Regions from separate parts of the Peribacillus sp. TH27 genome, predicted to be linked through region 3. Evidence: riboswitches for the same ligand, from Rfam matches in the RefSeq annotation. Region 3 holds a riboswitch; each other region holds the start of a gene.
What was found. Region 3 has a riboswitch for cobalamin ahead of JFU24_RS04020 (energy-coupling factor ABC transporter permease). Riboswitches for the same ligand answer to the same signal wherever they lie in the genome.

Region 1 (3,198 bases), 1.8 Mb from region 3:
CAACGCCGGTTGTTTACATAGAAAAGAGTCGACGACTTCATCGCTTCCCCATGAAGACGATGCCTCTCTGCAGGAACTTCTGCCAATTCAGCATCGTTTTCTTCACTGGAGATGATTATTATCGCATCAATATCAGTATATTTCCTCAAAGTCCATTGTGATAAGGTATCAAGTTGTTCCTTCACATTCCCTTTTAACAAGTGTCGGCTTATTTCATCGTCTTCCAGTTCGACATATGGATATGCACCGATTCTGTATGTTTCATCAATCAGCTCTTTCAATAGCGGTTTCATGTTGATATGACCCCGTATCAAGATTCTCTCTTTTGGCTGTAATTGTACGGAATGATGAATCAGCCTTTCAGCAAGCTTGGTTATTCGCTTATCCTTCATCTGGCTGTACCTTATTTTTCTAGATCACGAAGAGTTTCAAGCGCTTCTTCGACATGGCCTTTGACTTTTACCTTACGCCATTCTTTAACTATCGTTCCTTCCTTATCAATCAGAAAAGTTGAACGTTCAATGCCCATATATTCCTTGCCGAAGTTCTTTTTTAATTTCCATACATCATATAATTCAGCAGCCTCTTGATTTTCGTCAGCTAGTAGCAGAAAAGGTAACCCATATTTTTCAATAAATTTTTCATGACGCGCCGCCGGATCTGGACTGATCCCTATGATGACAGCATTCAATTCCTCAAACTGCTCATTGTGGTCACGGAAATCACAGGCCTCCGTTGTGCAACCAGGCGTCATGTCTTTCGGATAAAAATATAAAACAACGTGTTTGCCCTTAGAATCCGATAGGGAAACTTTTTCACCGTTGTTTGCAGGAAGTTGAAAATCCGGTGCTTTTTCTCCAATTTTAACAGTCATTCTTACCCCTCCATTTCTTTCATTATGGTAAGCGTACCCAATAATTGAAAGAAACACAACTTTCATTTATTCTTCCTTTCCTTCTGTTCTAAGTCAATCACTGTCCGGATCACAAACGCAGCCGGGAGAGTGTATCCAATGAACGCCTGGATTGTCGCAATCATCCTGCCCATGCCTATCGGGGCTATATCTCCATACCCTACTGAAAACATTGTCATTGCACTAAAATAAAAAGAAGTCTTCAGTTGCTCGTAAAAACTGCCGTCTAAACGATTGCCCATATCAAGAATCACCGAATGATTCTGAAGCTCGTATAATAAATAAATCAGTGCAAAACCTACTAATATCGTCGCATATAAATTGCCGAGCCATAGCATATCCTCTAGAGAAAACTTTTTTCCTCCCGACTCAACAAGAAATAACGTTCGAATGCTCATCACCATGCAAAAAATAATCCCTGCAATCAAGATGTAAAAAGTCATCCCCCACGCCTCATTTCAAAACAACCCACTCCCCCTATACATACTCCCCGTCCAAACAATATATTCTTTATTTAGGGGTCAGACCCCATTTCCCAACATTCACATCCTTAAACAAACCTAGGTGCACCAATAGTTTTGTCGATATAGGGCGGGGTCAGACCCCATTTCCCGAGACTTTTTTCCTTGTTGACCATTTTAGTCGGGATATGATAAGCTTGTCTAAATTTTTATAATAGTTTTTATTTTATAAATATTTGTTGCCTGCAGTTTAATTTACAGCGGGTTTGTGAAATTTCATATGTGGAAATAGGTTCCTAATTTTTTTAGGATTAAAAGGGAAGTCCGGTGTAATTCCGGCACGGTCCCGCCACTGTAATAGGAATGTTAGCGCTATGCAATATGCCACTGATTTTCGGATTGGGAAGGCCTGCCGCTAATAAGATTCCTAAAGTCAGGAGACCTGCCTGTTTCGACAACACTGTTTTAACCTACGGAGAATAGGGAAGTGTTAGGGACCTTATAATTTTAAGGGGTTTTTGTATACCCCTTTATTTTAAGCATTTCTAACTTTCTCTTTTGACGGTTAGGGGTGCTTTTTTTGTTGTTATTTTATTTTTTAAAAAAAGAATGTAGGAGGATGGGAATATTGAAAAGTAGTAGTTTAGGGTACCCGCGAATTGGGGAAGATCGTGAATGGAAACGCACATTAGAAGCCTACTGGTCGGGAAAAATCGATGAATCGGAGTTTACGGCACAGCTAGAAGCCATCCGTTTAGGCAACTTACAAAAGCAAAAGGACCAAGGTATAGATATTATTCCTGTCAATGACTTTACTTTATATGATCAAATGCTCGATATGTCTGTAATGTTCGGTCTTGTTCCTGAGCGTTATTCAGCCTATAAAGGCGGCACTGTTCCCCTTTCTGTATATTACTCTATGGCTCGCGGAAACAAGGATGAAGTTGCTTCTGAAATGACGAAATGGTTCAATACAAACTATCACTATATCGTTCCCGAATTAAAACCGTCGAAGCTGACTTTGACAGAAAATAAACCACTTGCTGCTTATCGCGAAGCCAAAGAAAAACTAGGAATTGAAGCTAAGCCCGTTTTAGTCGGACCTTATACTTTTATTACTCTGTCTAAAGGCTACAATAAGCAAGATGTACCTGGAATCATCCTTAGTCTCCTGCCTTTATACACACAAATTCTGCAAGAGTTAGAACAAGAAGGCGTGAAGTGGGTGCAAATGGATGAACCCTCCCTTGTTTCATCCATTTCTAAAGATGATATGCAAACTGTTACTTACTTATATGAAAAATTGAATGAAGCAGCTCCAAACTTGAACATCATGCTACAAACATACTTTGATGCGGTAGAGCACTACCAAGAAGTTATTGAATTACACGTTCAAGGGATCGGTCTTGATTTTGTCCATGATAAAGGGAAAAACCTTAGTAATCTTCAAGAATTCGGCTTCCCGAAAGACAAAGTGCTCGGTGCAGGTGTGATTGATGGGAAAAACATATGGCTTTCCGATTTATCGAAAAAGAATCAGTTGATCAATACCCTCACAAAAACCGTAGCCGAAGACCAAATTTGGCTTCAACCCTCTTGCTCCCTGCTTCATGTACCAGTAACGGTTCGTAATGAGACGGCTCTTACTAAAGAAGTGCAACAGGCCCTTGCTTTTGCTGATGAGAAGCTTGAAGAAATCACTCTACTAGTAAAAGGTTGTAATCAAGGTGCCGAAGCAATTGCTGAAAAAGTAGCCGCTAACAAATTAGCACTTCAAACGTTAGCAAATTCAAACGCGCGAAACCATAAAGACGTCCAAACTGG
Region 2 (3,198 bases), 1.3 Mb from region 3:
GGAAAATACTATTTGCTTGTAAAAAGTATGGAGGGATATTACATTTATTGTAATGAACAAGGGGGAAATAGGATATTAAACTATTTTTATACAATTGATGAGGAGGGAAGCCATGCTAGAGATTAAAACGATAAATGATGTGGTTTGTGTACAAGGGACCCCTGAAGGAATAAAGTCGGGGATGAGTGTATATGTTTTTTTAACAGACGGCCTATTGATTGATACGGGAGCCCAAATTTTATTGGAAGAACTTATCCCTTTCTATGAATCAGCCGACTTCGATTTAGTGGCGCTAACGCATTATCATGAGGACCATACTGGCGGTGCGGCCTGGATACAGGAACATAAAAAAGTTCCCATGTATATTCATCCGATGTCGATTGATGTTTGTGCCAAGGATGCTGAATATCCTGATTATCGCAAAGCTTTTTGGGGAAGGAGAGACGGCTTCAAAGCTGAGCCGTTGGGGAGGACTGTTCATTCCCGTACCCAAACGTGGGAGCCAATCTTTACCCCAGGTCATGCTAAGGACCATATGGTGTATTTGAATCACAGTAATGGCATGCTGTTTTCAGGTGACCTATTCGTTACACCGAAAACAAAGCTTGTTTTACGGGAAGAATCTGTCCCTGTTATCATCGATTCCATAAATAGATTACTTCAATATGATTTTGGAGAGGTTTTTTGTTGTCATGCCGGTCATGTCCCTAATGGGAAGGAAATGTTTCAAAGAAAGCTCGACTATTTGGAAAACCTGCGTGGTGAAATTTTACGATTACATAATCAAGGCTTGGCAGTTCATGAAATCCAGCAAATTGTTTTGCCGAATCAATATCCGCTCATCGAGATATCTGGCCACGAATGGGATTCGGAGCATATTATCACATCGATATTAAAAGAAAAGATATTGATTAATAAGGATAATGGAGCGAAATACTAATTAGTGATTTTGTGTAATTGAAGAGGTGCTAATCAATTTCCTTTCAGAAGCACGCATTGTAATTTAAGGGATAATTTAATACATTTAAACTGAAAATTAAATACGTCTAGAAAAAGGTGCAGATAATATATTGAAGATTATCTGCTTAAAAGGGAAGTCCGGTTAGAATCCGGCGCTGTCCCGCAACTGTATATGAGAGCGATTCGAGTAATGCCACTGTCTTCTGCAAAAGGGGATGGGAAGGTTCGAAAAGCGATGATCATGAGCCAGGATACCTGCCTATTTTTAGCACAGCATCATAAACCTACGAGGATAGGAGGTGTTAAGTGCGAGAATTGACAAGAGCATGTTTTTCATTTTTTGAAAAATGGAAAATTCATGTTTGTTTTTTGTTATGTTTTCGTTTGCACTCTAACAACTTCTAATCGGGAAGTTGTTTTTTTATTTTTTTAGATGTAATCAGTTATAATAGTCGATTTTTTAACAAAATCATAAGGAAATCTCGTCTCTCTATGGAATAGGAGAAAAGTTTTCTTTATGAACAAAATTTAAGGGGGGTAATGCATGTTTGGAACAGTTAGATACTTTACGGATTTTTTAAAAGCTCAGATTATGTATAATTTTTCTGGGGAAAAAATGATTTCTTTAAGCGAAAATCATGCAAGGTTGAACAAGGAAATTAATGTGAAGGCAAAAAATTCAAAAGAAAAAGTAGAGTATTTACTTAATCTTGAAAAGGCTTATGGAATAATTAATAAGGAAATGTTCGGTCTAAAGGAGGAGTTGACAGTTTAATAAAAAGGAGCCACCTAAAGGAGGCTCCGGACACTAATTATTTATTCTTGTTTGGCTCGGTTTCATCATAAAAATCATGGGCTTCTTCAATGTTCTGAAGGTCAGCAGCTGCATAAACATTCCCGCCAGCCAGCCCTTCATTGATGTAACGGTCGATGTCTAAGAAAGCAGAGTTCTTGCCTTCATATTCGGTATCCTTCAAAAATGTGAATTCTTCTTTATCCAAAAGAAATCCCTCCTAACCTTTTTTATAGTGTAGGCAAAAGAGGGCTTTTTATTCTGAGTAAGTCCTCATGAATGAAATGAGGAGTTTAGCACTAACTTATTCATATACATGATAGACCATTAAGTCATGTATGATGCTTTTGAGCTTAGCTTCGTCTGTTTCTGAAGGGGGATTGGCAGTCCATTCTATGGACCCGTCTTTATGGTATAAGGCTTGGACGGCCTGCTTGTTAAAGTAAAAGGAAATTTTCCAACCTGGTAAATTTTTATGTAATGGTGCCCATTGAAAATGAGTAATCATATGTATAACCTCCATATAAGCTGTCTCTCATTTCATTATAATGGAAAACGGCAGATGGAGGTTATTTTCTCGTTTGATTTAATAAAGTTAATTCAATAAACAGGTTTTTCAAATGCAAGAGTCGGCTTGCTTCAATTTCTTCTTCATCAAATTGCATGGGTTTAGAGTTTACTTCGTAAATGAAGAGTGATCCTGTTGAATCTTCGCCAATATCAATAGAGAATTCCCCGAGAAAGCCGAATTTCTTCGAAAGAATCAGACCGCACTTTTGAGCAATGTACGCCAACTTCCGGTTTAAATTCCTCGATTGCAAGTTTTTGTAAGGGAAAAGTTTCCCGCCTCTTGGAGTATGGGTTGTGATTTCCTGGGTTTGTGACATCCGTACAGCCTTACCAGTAATTTTATAGAACCCATTTTCATAATGAACGAGAACTCGGTAATCATAACGATGTCCATTCAGTTTCTTTGGTATAACCGCGCGTTGGGCGAGATAGGCTCTTCTCATCAGTAGCATTTTTTTATGCTCCCAAAATGAGGAGAAATTTGGGAAGGATTCACTATGTTTTAGGCTATTAAACTGAAGAGTTTCATCAGGATTCTCGATTAGTGTGTAAATACCTTTCCCTTGGCTTCCTTTAGATGGTTTTAGGTAAATATGTCTGTGGGATTTTAAAAAAGCCCTCAGTCCATCGCAATCACCTAGGATAATTGTTGATGGAAGATGGTTGGTGAGGGAGCCATCTTCCATCAATGCTTCATACATCATATATTTATCTAAAAAACAAGGATTGAAAAGGTTCATACCATGATCTTGAAAGTAGTTGATAAGCCGTTGAAAATCCTCTGATGCCTCGAAGCCCCTTGAGGGAATTCGGTTATAAACTATATCGGGAAGCGGCATCTTAACCTCGATCCATTTGTTTGAAATGGAGGAAAA
Region 3 (3,198 bases):
CGAAAATGATTAAAGCACTCATCACGGTAAAGGTGATGAGTGAGACGGTCGTATCCCTCACTGCTAAAGAAAACAACAAAAGGGAGAGGGCAAAAATCATTTTCTCTAAAGGATGTACATGCTTTAGCCGGTTGAAATAGGCGTATTTATCTATGAGTAACATGTTTTGCCTGTTCGTCCTTTTCTTGAACGGACTGTTTATTTTTTTGTCGCATAACGCCGATGAAGTATCCTATGAATCCGGCGCCAATCGCGGCTTGGAGAGCAAACAATAAGCTTTCGGTTTCTGCACCTGGCGGCTCCCAGATACTGTTGAACCAAGGCTTATATTCTGGTTGGATTTTAGTGATGGCTTCTTCCGCCACTCCATCAGCTCCACCAAATTCTGTTCCTTGTTGGGTGATTAACGGAATTATAGCAAGTATGACGACTAGAAAAAGCAACAATAAACTTTTTTTCATGCTAACGAGCCTCCTTAGATAACACTCGCAGTAATTTCAATTCGCCTAGATTGTATTTCTTCAAGAAATTCATGACAACGACTGTCAATAAACCTTCACTGATTGCTAAAGGTATTTGGGTAAGGGCAAAGATTCCTGAAAATTTAGTGAATGAGGCCATGAATCCACCTACCTCCGATGGGAAAGCTAAAGCAAGTTGTACAGAAGTTATCACATAGGTGCCCAAATCTCCGAAAGCTGCTGCTAAGAAAACAGCAAGAGAGAAGGACCAACCTAATTTAGTAGCGCCTTTGAATACAAAATAAGCAATGAACGGCCCGCAAACAGCCATGGAAAAGGCATTGGCTCCTAGCGTAGTTAGTCCTCCATGAGCTAGTAATACAGCTTGAAATAACAGAACAATAGAACCGACGACACTCATGGCCAGTGGCCCAAACAAGATTGAACCTAAACCGACGCCGGTAGGGTGTGAAGAGCTTCCTGTAACGGAAGGGATTTTTAGGGCTGATAAAATAAAAACGAATGCGCCAGACAGACCCAGCATCATTTTTGTTTCTGGGTTTTCCTTCACTTTAGACCTAATAGAACGGTAACCCAAGATTAAAAATGGAAGTGTCACAGCCCACCAGAATATCGCCCATTCGATCGGTAAGAAGCCCTCCATAATATGCATGGCCATTGCTTTCTTTGGTACGAAGAGTAGTAAAATGACAAAATAAAGTATTTTCCAATTGGCTTTTTTCATTTTTTCTCCTTTCAACGCTTTTATTTTTAATGATTAAAGCTGAGAAGAGAAGTGGCGGGCAACATAAAAAGCACTTCTCTCAAAAAGAAAGAAGTGCGTAATGAACAGTAAGTTTGCAGCATAATACAAATATTAGCTTAGCTGCCTGATCCGCACACCCATCCTCGTAGGTTGTAAACAGTTTCACGCTTCATGGCAGGTCTCCTGGCTCTGGATCATCATCCTCATACATCCTTCCCATCGCGTTTGACAGTGGATTATTCATTACGTATTAGGACTTCCCTTTACAGTGGCGGGACCGCGCCGGATTTACACCGACTTCCCTATTAAGCTAAATTCCGAGGAATCTAGCACCATAAAACTTATGTAATTTTTTGAAAATTCTCGTTTATTGTACCATAAAGCAATGATTCCATCTACACTCTATTCATATTTTTTTTGAGAAGGATAAAATCGCAGTGAGGATAGGCATGAAGCTGGATTTTCACCATTAAACTTTTCAAAACAGTCGGAATAAACTATTGAATTTTAAAAAAGTTGTTATATGATAGATAAAGTTAACTAGAAATATATTATTATAAAACCAAATATTTCAATTTAAAAGTGCTCTTGTATGAACACGCAAGGGATAATAGGGAAATCGGTGAGAATCCGATGCGACCCCCGCTACTGTAACGCTGATGAAATTGTCGATAACCACTGGCCTAGAGCTGGGAAGGGACAAAAGTAAATTGAAGCGTAAGCCAGGAAACCTGCTTTTAAAATTGTGTGATACTTTTCGGAGGGAAAGGTAGAAGGACTATGGGGATTTTGAGAGTTTCACTTTGCTTGCTGGAGGCTCCCTTTTCATATAGTTTTTTTAAAACCTTAACTCTAACAGTTAAGGTTTTTTATTTTGCCTTTTCTCAGATTTAGGAGGAAGAAGATGACAACTTGGAACTTAAAAGGCACAAATTCGCATCTTTTGATTTGTAACGGCAGCAGTTGCATGAAAAAAGGTGGCGAAGAAATAACGCAAGCAATTCGTGATGAAATTACTTCACAAGGTCTGAATCAAAAAATTCATACTACTAGAACTCGCTGTAACGGAAGGTGTAAGGATGCCTGCGTTGTGATTGCTTATCCTCAAGGGACATGGTATCGAGTGGATTCACCTGATTTTGGACGAGAGATTGTCAGTAATCTCGATGATGAGAAGTTCATTCCACAGATGATTTACCAATTTACTAATGGAGAAATGACTCCTAATCCAGATTTTCCAGCTCAAACAGGAATTTCAAAAGACAAGTTGTAAAAGGAGATGTCTAAATGAGTACAAACGGTAAATTATTTGTCGTTGGCTTTGGACCAGGGAATTTTGAACATATTACCAAACGTGCTGTAGAAGCCCTTCAAGAAAGTGACTTCATCATTGGTTACAAAACATATGTGGAACTCATACAGGGCCTTCTTACAGATCAAACGATTATAAGTACAGGTATGACTGAAGAAGTATCACGTGCACAAGAAGCAGTGAAACAGGCGGAGTTGGGAAAGAAAGTGGCTGTAATTTCGAGTGGTGATGCAGGGGTATACGGAATGGCAGGGCTGGTTTATGAAGTATTGATTGAAAAAGGCTGGAAAGAAGAAACGGGAGTAGCCATTGAAATCATTCCTGGTATTTCTGCCATCAATTCATGTGCGTCTTTACTTGGTGCACCTGTCATGCATGATTCCTGTACCATCAGCCTCAGTGACCACTTAACGCCTTGGGATCTGATTGCCAAAAGAGTGGAGGCTGCAGCAATGGCTGACTTTGTCATTGCACTTTATAATCCTCGAAGCGGTAGACGGACTAGGCAAATTGTTGAAACACAGAAAATTTTACTGCGTTACCGCTCACCCGAAACACCTGTCGGATTGGTGAAAAGTGCTTATCGCGATCGTCAGGATATTGTGATAACCAATTTGAAAGACATGTTAAATCACGATATAGGGATGCTAACAACCGTC
Region 4 (3,198 bases), 2.7 Mb from region 3:
ACAGCGCCTACTGATGCTCCTGATGAAATCCCTAATGTGTAGGGGTCAGCAAGCGGGTTCCTGAGCAGTCCCTGAAAGGCTGCCCCGGCAATCGCAAGCGAAGCCCCAACCAAACCTGCAAGTAATACACGTGGCAGGCGGATGTTCATTACGATATTCGTCAGCATCACATCTGGCTCAACTGAGATTGGTAAATGAAAAAATTCCTTGCCGATAATTTGTATAAGCGCGGGAATCGGTACTGACACCGAACCAAAGGAAATGCCAATCGTCATTGCGAAAAGCAAAAACAATAACGCAATCAAATAAGCAAACGCCCACTTAGTTGTCAAATAGGTTCGGATAGACTGATTTGGCAAGTTCCTCTACTCCCTCTATTAAGCGTGGACCAGAACGGGTCACTAAGTCAGAATGGACATCAAAGACTTGACCATCCTTAACAGCAGCTACATCTTCCCATCCTTTTCGGCCCGTCACTTCACTGATTGGATCTTTTGTATAATAACCATATGTTGTAATAATGACATCCGGATTTGCAGCAATCATAGACTCTTCGTCAATTTTCGCCCACCCGTCCAATTCGGCTGCTGCATTTTTCGCTGAAATTATGTTAAGCATTTCATTCATGAATGTATTTTTTCCAGGTGTATAAATATCCGGTGATGGCGAAACCTCTACTAGAACGGTTTTTCTTTCCTCATCCTTAACGGATTTAGCTTTTTCCTGAATTTTCTTCAGTTTCATTTTCATATTCGCAACGATTTCTTTTGCCTTATCATGTTCTCCCGTTGCCTGTCCAATCATATCAATAGACTCATACACTTCGTCAAAGCTTTGTGCATCATTGACTACAAGGACATCTATTCCAGCATCCTTAAGCTGCTGCAATCCCTCATTCGAATTATGGGCACTGGATGCATGAGCAAGAACAAGATCAGGCTTTAAGGAAACGATTAACTCCGTGTTCATTTCCATTCCGCCAACTTTTTCAATTTCTTTCGTTTCTTCCGGGTAATTATCATTGTCGGATACACCAACAACCTTTTTACCCAAACCAAGTGCAAAGACCACTTCTGTATTACTTGGTATCAATGTAACAATTTTCTTTGGTTGTTCTTCTATCGTTACTTTTTCACCCGTTGCATCTTTTATCGTAATCGGGAAAGCTTGGTTTTCAGTATGATTCGTTTGTTGCTTTTCTTTCGTTCCTTCTTTTGATGTATCATTGCAACCAACCATCATACCTGCAGTTAGTAACATCACTAGAATCAGACCATAGATTTTCTTCATTTTACATCCCCCACAATCTTTTAATTCAATTTCCGACCACCTAAAGAAAACGCACCCTGAAGTGAAGAAGCGAATTTCAAAACAAAAGCATCTCCCGTCAAACGGAAGATGCTTGTATGGCAACAATATAATTACGGACTCAGAAGGTCTGCCACACACCTTCCCATCCGCGTAGGTTACAGGTGTACGAATCTTGGCAGGTCTCCTGGCTAATGGTCATCGTCAACGGCACCTTCCCATATCTCACATACAGTGGTACACAGCCGCTAACTCCCATTTACAGTGGCGGGACCGCGTTGGTATTTCACCAACTTCCCTTTTAAGTCATTAAGACACCAAATCGTTCATATGTATATAATTTTCACTGCTTTTCATTATACACTATGTAAGAAATGATTATTATATGATTTTTCAGACTGATTCCGAAATACCTTGTCTTCAATTAATAACGTGATGCATTTTCAATCAGCGCTGCAAATCCATCGACTGATAATCCGGGTGAAATCCGAACTCGGTGCAGTGCATGCATCCCTTGGTCCCTTGAAGCTCCACCAGCTTCGGTGGTTACTGCCATCTTGTATCCAGCTTCTTCTGACAACCTAAGGCTCTCCTCGTTATACCGACCAACAGGATATGAAAGTACTGTCGTGTCCTGTTGGAGAATACGATCGAATAAATCCTTTGACTGTACCATTTCAGCTTCCTGCTGCCCTACCGTCATACGGTTAAGCTCAAGATGGTTGATAGTATGACTTTCAATAGAAATCCCATTCTCGCTCATCTCCACCATTTGTTCTTCCGTCAGGTGATGACTTTTTTCAATAGATTTCCCGATCATAAAAACAGTAGCTTTCATATTATATTCTTTTAATATAGGAAAAGCCTCCGTGTAATTATCTGTATAGCCATCATCAAAAGTAAGCCAGACACACTTTTCACTTGGCATCCGATTTTCCGTTAAAACAAGAAATGCTTCCCTAGGGGATAATGTATAGTAATCATTCTCCCGAAGCCAGTTCATTTGTGATTGAAATTCCTCTCTTGGTACCCGAAGGTTATTACCTTCAGAAATACTATGATACATCAATATTGGAAGTTGAACCGTGGACTCGGCTCTTATCCAGTTTCTCGTATCGATCTGTTCAGGATATAATCTGTCCTCCGAATTCTGCCCGACGTCATTCTCCGCTGCTGCAACCACTTCAATGTTATCTTCCGCAATCGGTGCAGCCGTCTTTGTACCTATATTCTCTAAAACCCCTTGTGAGCATGAAGGCAAAATTAAAATTCCCAGCAATGCTACCATCAATAAAACTCTGTATTTTCCCACTATCATTCTCCTAATTTTTTCTAGCATAATAGTACCAGAAAACTAGTAAATAATAAAGTATTCCATTTAGCGAAAAAAAAGGCAACCCGGTGGCTGCCTTTTTTTAACTAGTAAATCGACAAGTATTTTGATCACGCGGAATGCCTAAATCTTTCGGCACCATCGTTTCAATAAAAAAGTTCTCATCTTCTTCATAAATAATCTTCTTCATTTCAATTCCGAAGTATTCCTTCATCCGGGATTCTGTCATGACTTCCTGGACTTCTCCGTAAACGACCGGCTTTTGTTTGGCTGTCATTAACACATGGTCAGCAAGGAAAAACGCATGGTTTGGGTAATGCGTGTTTATGATACAAGAGATTTTCTTTTCTTGTGACAAACGCTTTAATGTCTGTAAAATCACAACCTGCTTTTGAACATCAAGATGGGATTCCGGTTCATCGAGAATGAGCACTTCCGGGTCTGATACCAGCGTACGTGCAATCAACGCTAGTTGCAACTCACCACCACTGACTGTATTGCAGGACTTCCCAGCAAGATGGCCAATCCCTACAGTTTCCAGGGCTAGGTGAGCGGCT

Region 1: linked by a shared signal. The riboswitch ahead of metE (5-methyltetrahydropteroyltriglutamate--homocysteine S-methyltransferase) and the one ahead of JFU24_RS04020 (energy-coupling factor ABC transporter permease) in region 3 are both predicted to bind cobalamin.
Region 2: linked by a shared signal. The riboswitch ahead of JFU24_RS10235 (hypothetical protein) and the one ahead of JFU24_RS04020 (energy-coupling factor ABC transporter permease) in region 3 are both predicted to bind cobalamin.
Region 4: linked by a shared signal. The riboswitch ahead of JFU24_RS17020 (ABC transporter substrate-binding protein) and the one ahead of JFU24_RS04020 (energy-coupling factor ABC transporter permease) in region 3 are both predicted to bind cobalamin.

The regions. Positions count from the first base shown of each region.
Region 1 is NZ_JAEKEV010000002.1:2,323,828-2,327,025, forward strand. Features, by position in the region: gene JFU24_RS12715 (aminopeptidase) at 1-392, opposite strand, end outside; gene bcp (thioredoxin-dependent thiol peroxidase) at 404-874, opposite strand; gene JFU24_RS12725 (potassium channel family protein) at 937-1,356, opposite strand; cobalamin riboswitch at 1,648-1,838, shown strand; gene metE (5-methyltetrahydropteroyltriglutamate--homocysteine S-methyltransferase) at 1,994-3,198, shown strand, end outside.
Region 2 is NZ_JAEKEV010000002.1:1,826,526-1,829,723, reverse strand. Features, by position in the region: gene JFU24_RS10240 (MBL fold metallo-hydrolase) at 113-940, shown strand; cobalamin riboswitch at 1,038-1,237, shown strand; gene JFU24_RS10235 (hypothetical protein) at 1,505-1,735, shown strand; gene JFU24_RS10230 (hypothetical protein) at 1,773-1,961, opposite strand; gene JFU24_RS10225 (YheE family protein) at 2,058-2,261, opposite strand; gene JFU24_RS10220 (YheC/YheD family endospore coat-associated protein) at 2,323-3,198, opposite strand, start outside.
Region 3 is NZ_JAEKEV010000002.1:520,656-523,853, reverse strand. Features, by position in the region: gene cbiQ (cobalt ECF transporter T component CbiQ) at 1-163, opposite strand, end outside; gene JFU24_RS04025 (energy-coupling factor ABC transporter substrate-binding protein) at 147-461, opposite strand; gene JFU24_RS04020 (energy-coupling factor ABC transporter permease) at 463-1,206, opposite strand; cobalamin riboswitch at 1,384-1,579, opposite strand; cobalamin riboswitch at 1,791-1,980, shown strand; gene JFU24_RS04015 ((2Fe-2S) ferredoxin domain-containing protein) at 2,132-2,500, shown strand; gene cobJ (precorrin-3B C(17)-methyltransferase) at 2,515-3,198, shown strand, end outside.
Region 4 is NZ_JAEKEV010000002.1:3,253,028-3,256,225, reverse strand. Features, by position in the region: gene JFU24_RS17025 (FecCD family ABC transporter permease) at 1-359, opposite strand, end outside; gene JFU24_RS17020 (ABC transporter substrate-binding protein) at 322-1,290, opposite strand; cobalamin riboswitch at 1,469-1,645, opposite strand; gene JFU24_RS17015 (polysaccharide deacetylase family protein) at 1,733-2,596, opposite strand; gene JFU24_RS17010 (ABC transporter ATP-binding protein) at 2,724-3,198, opposite strand, start outside.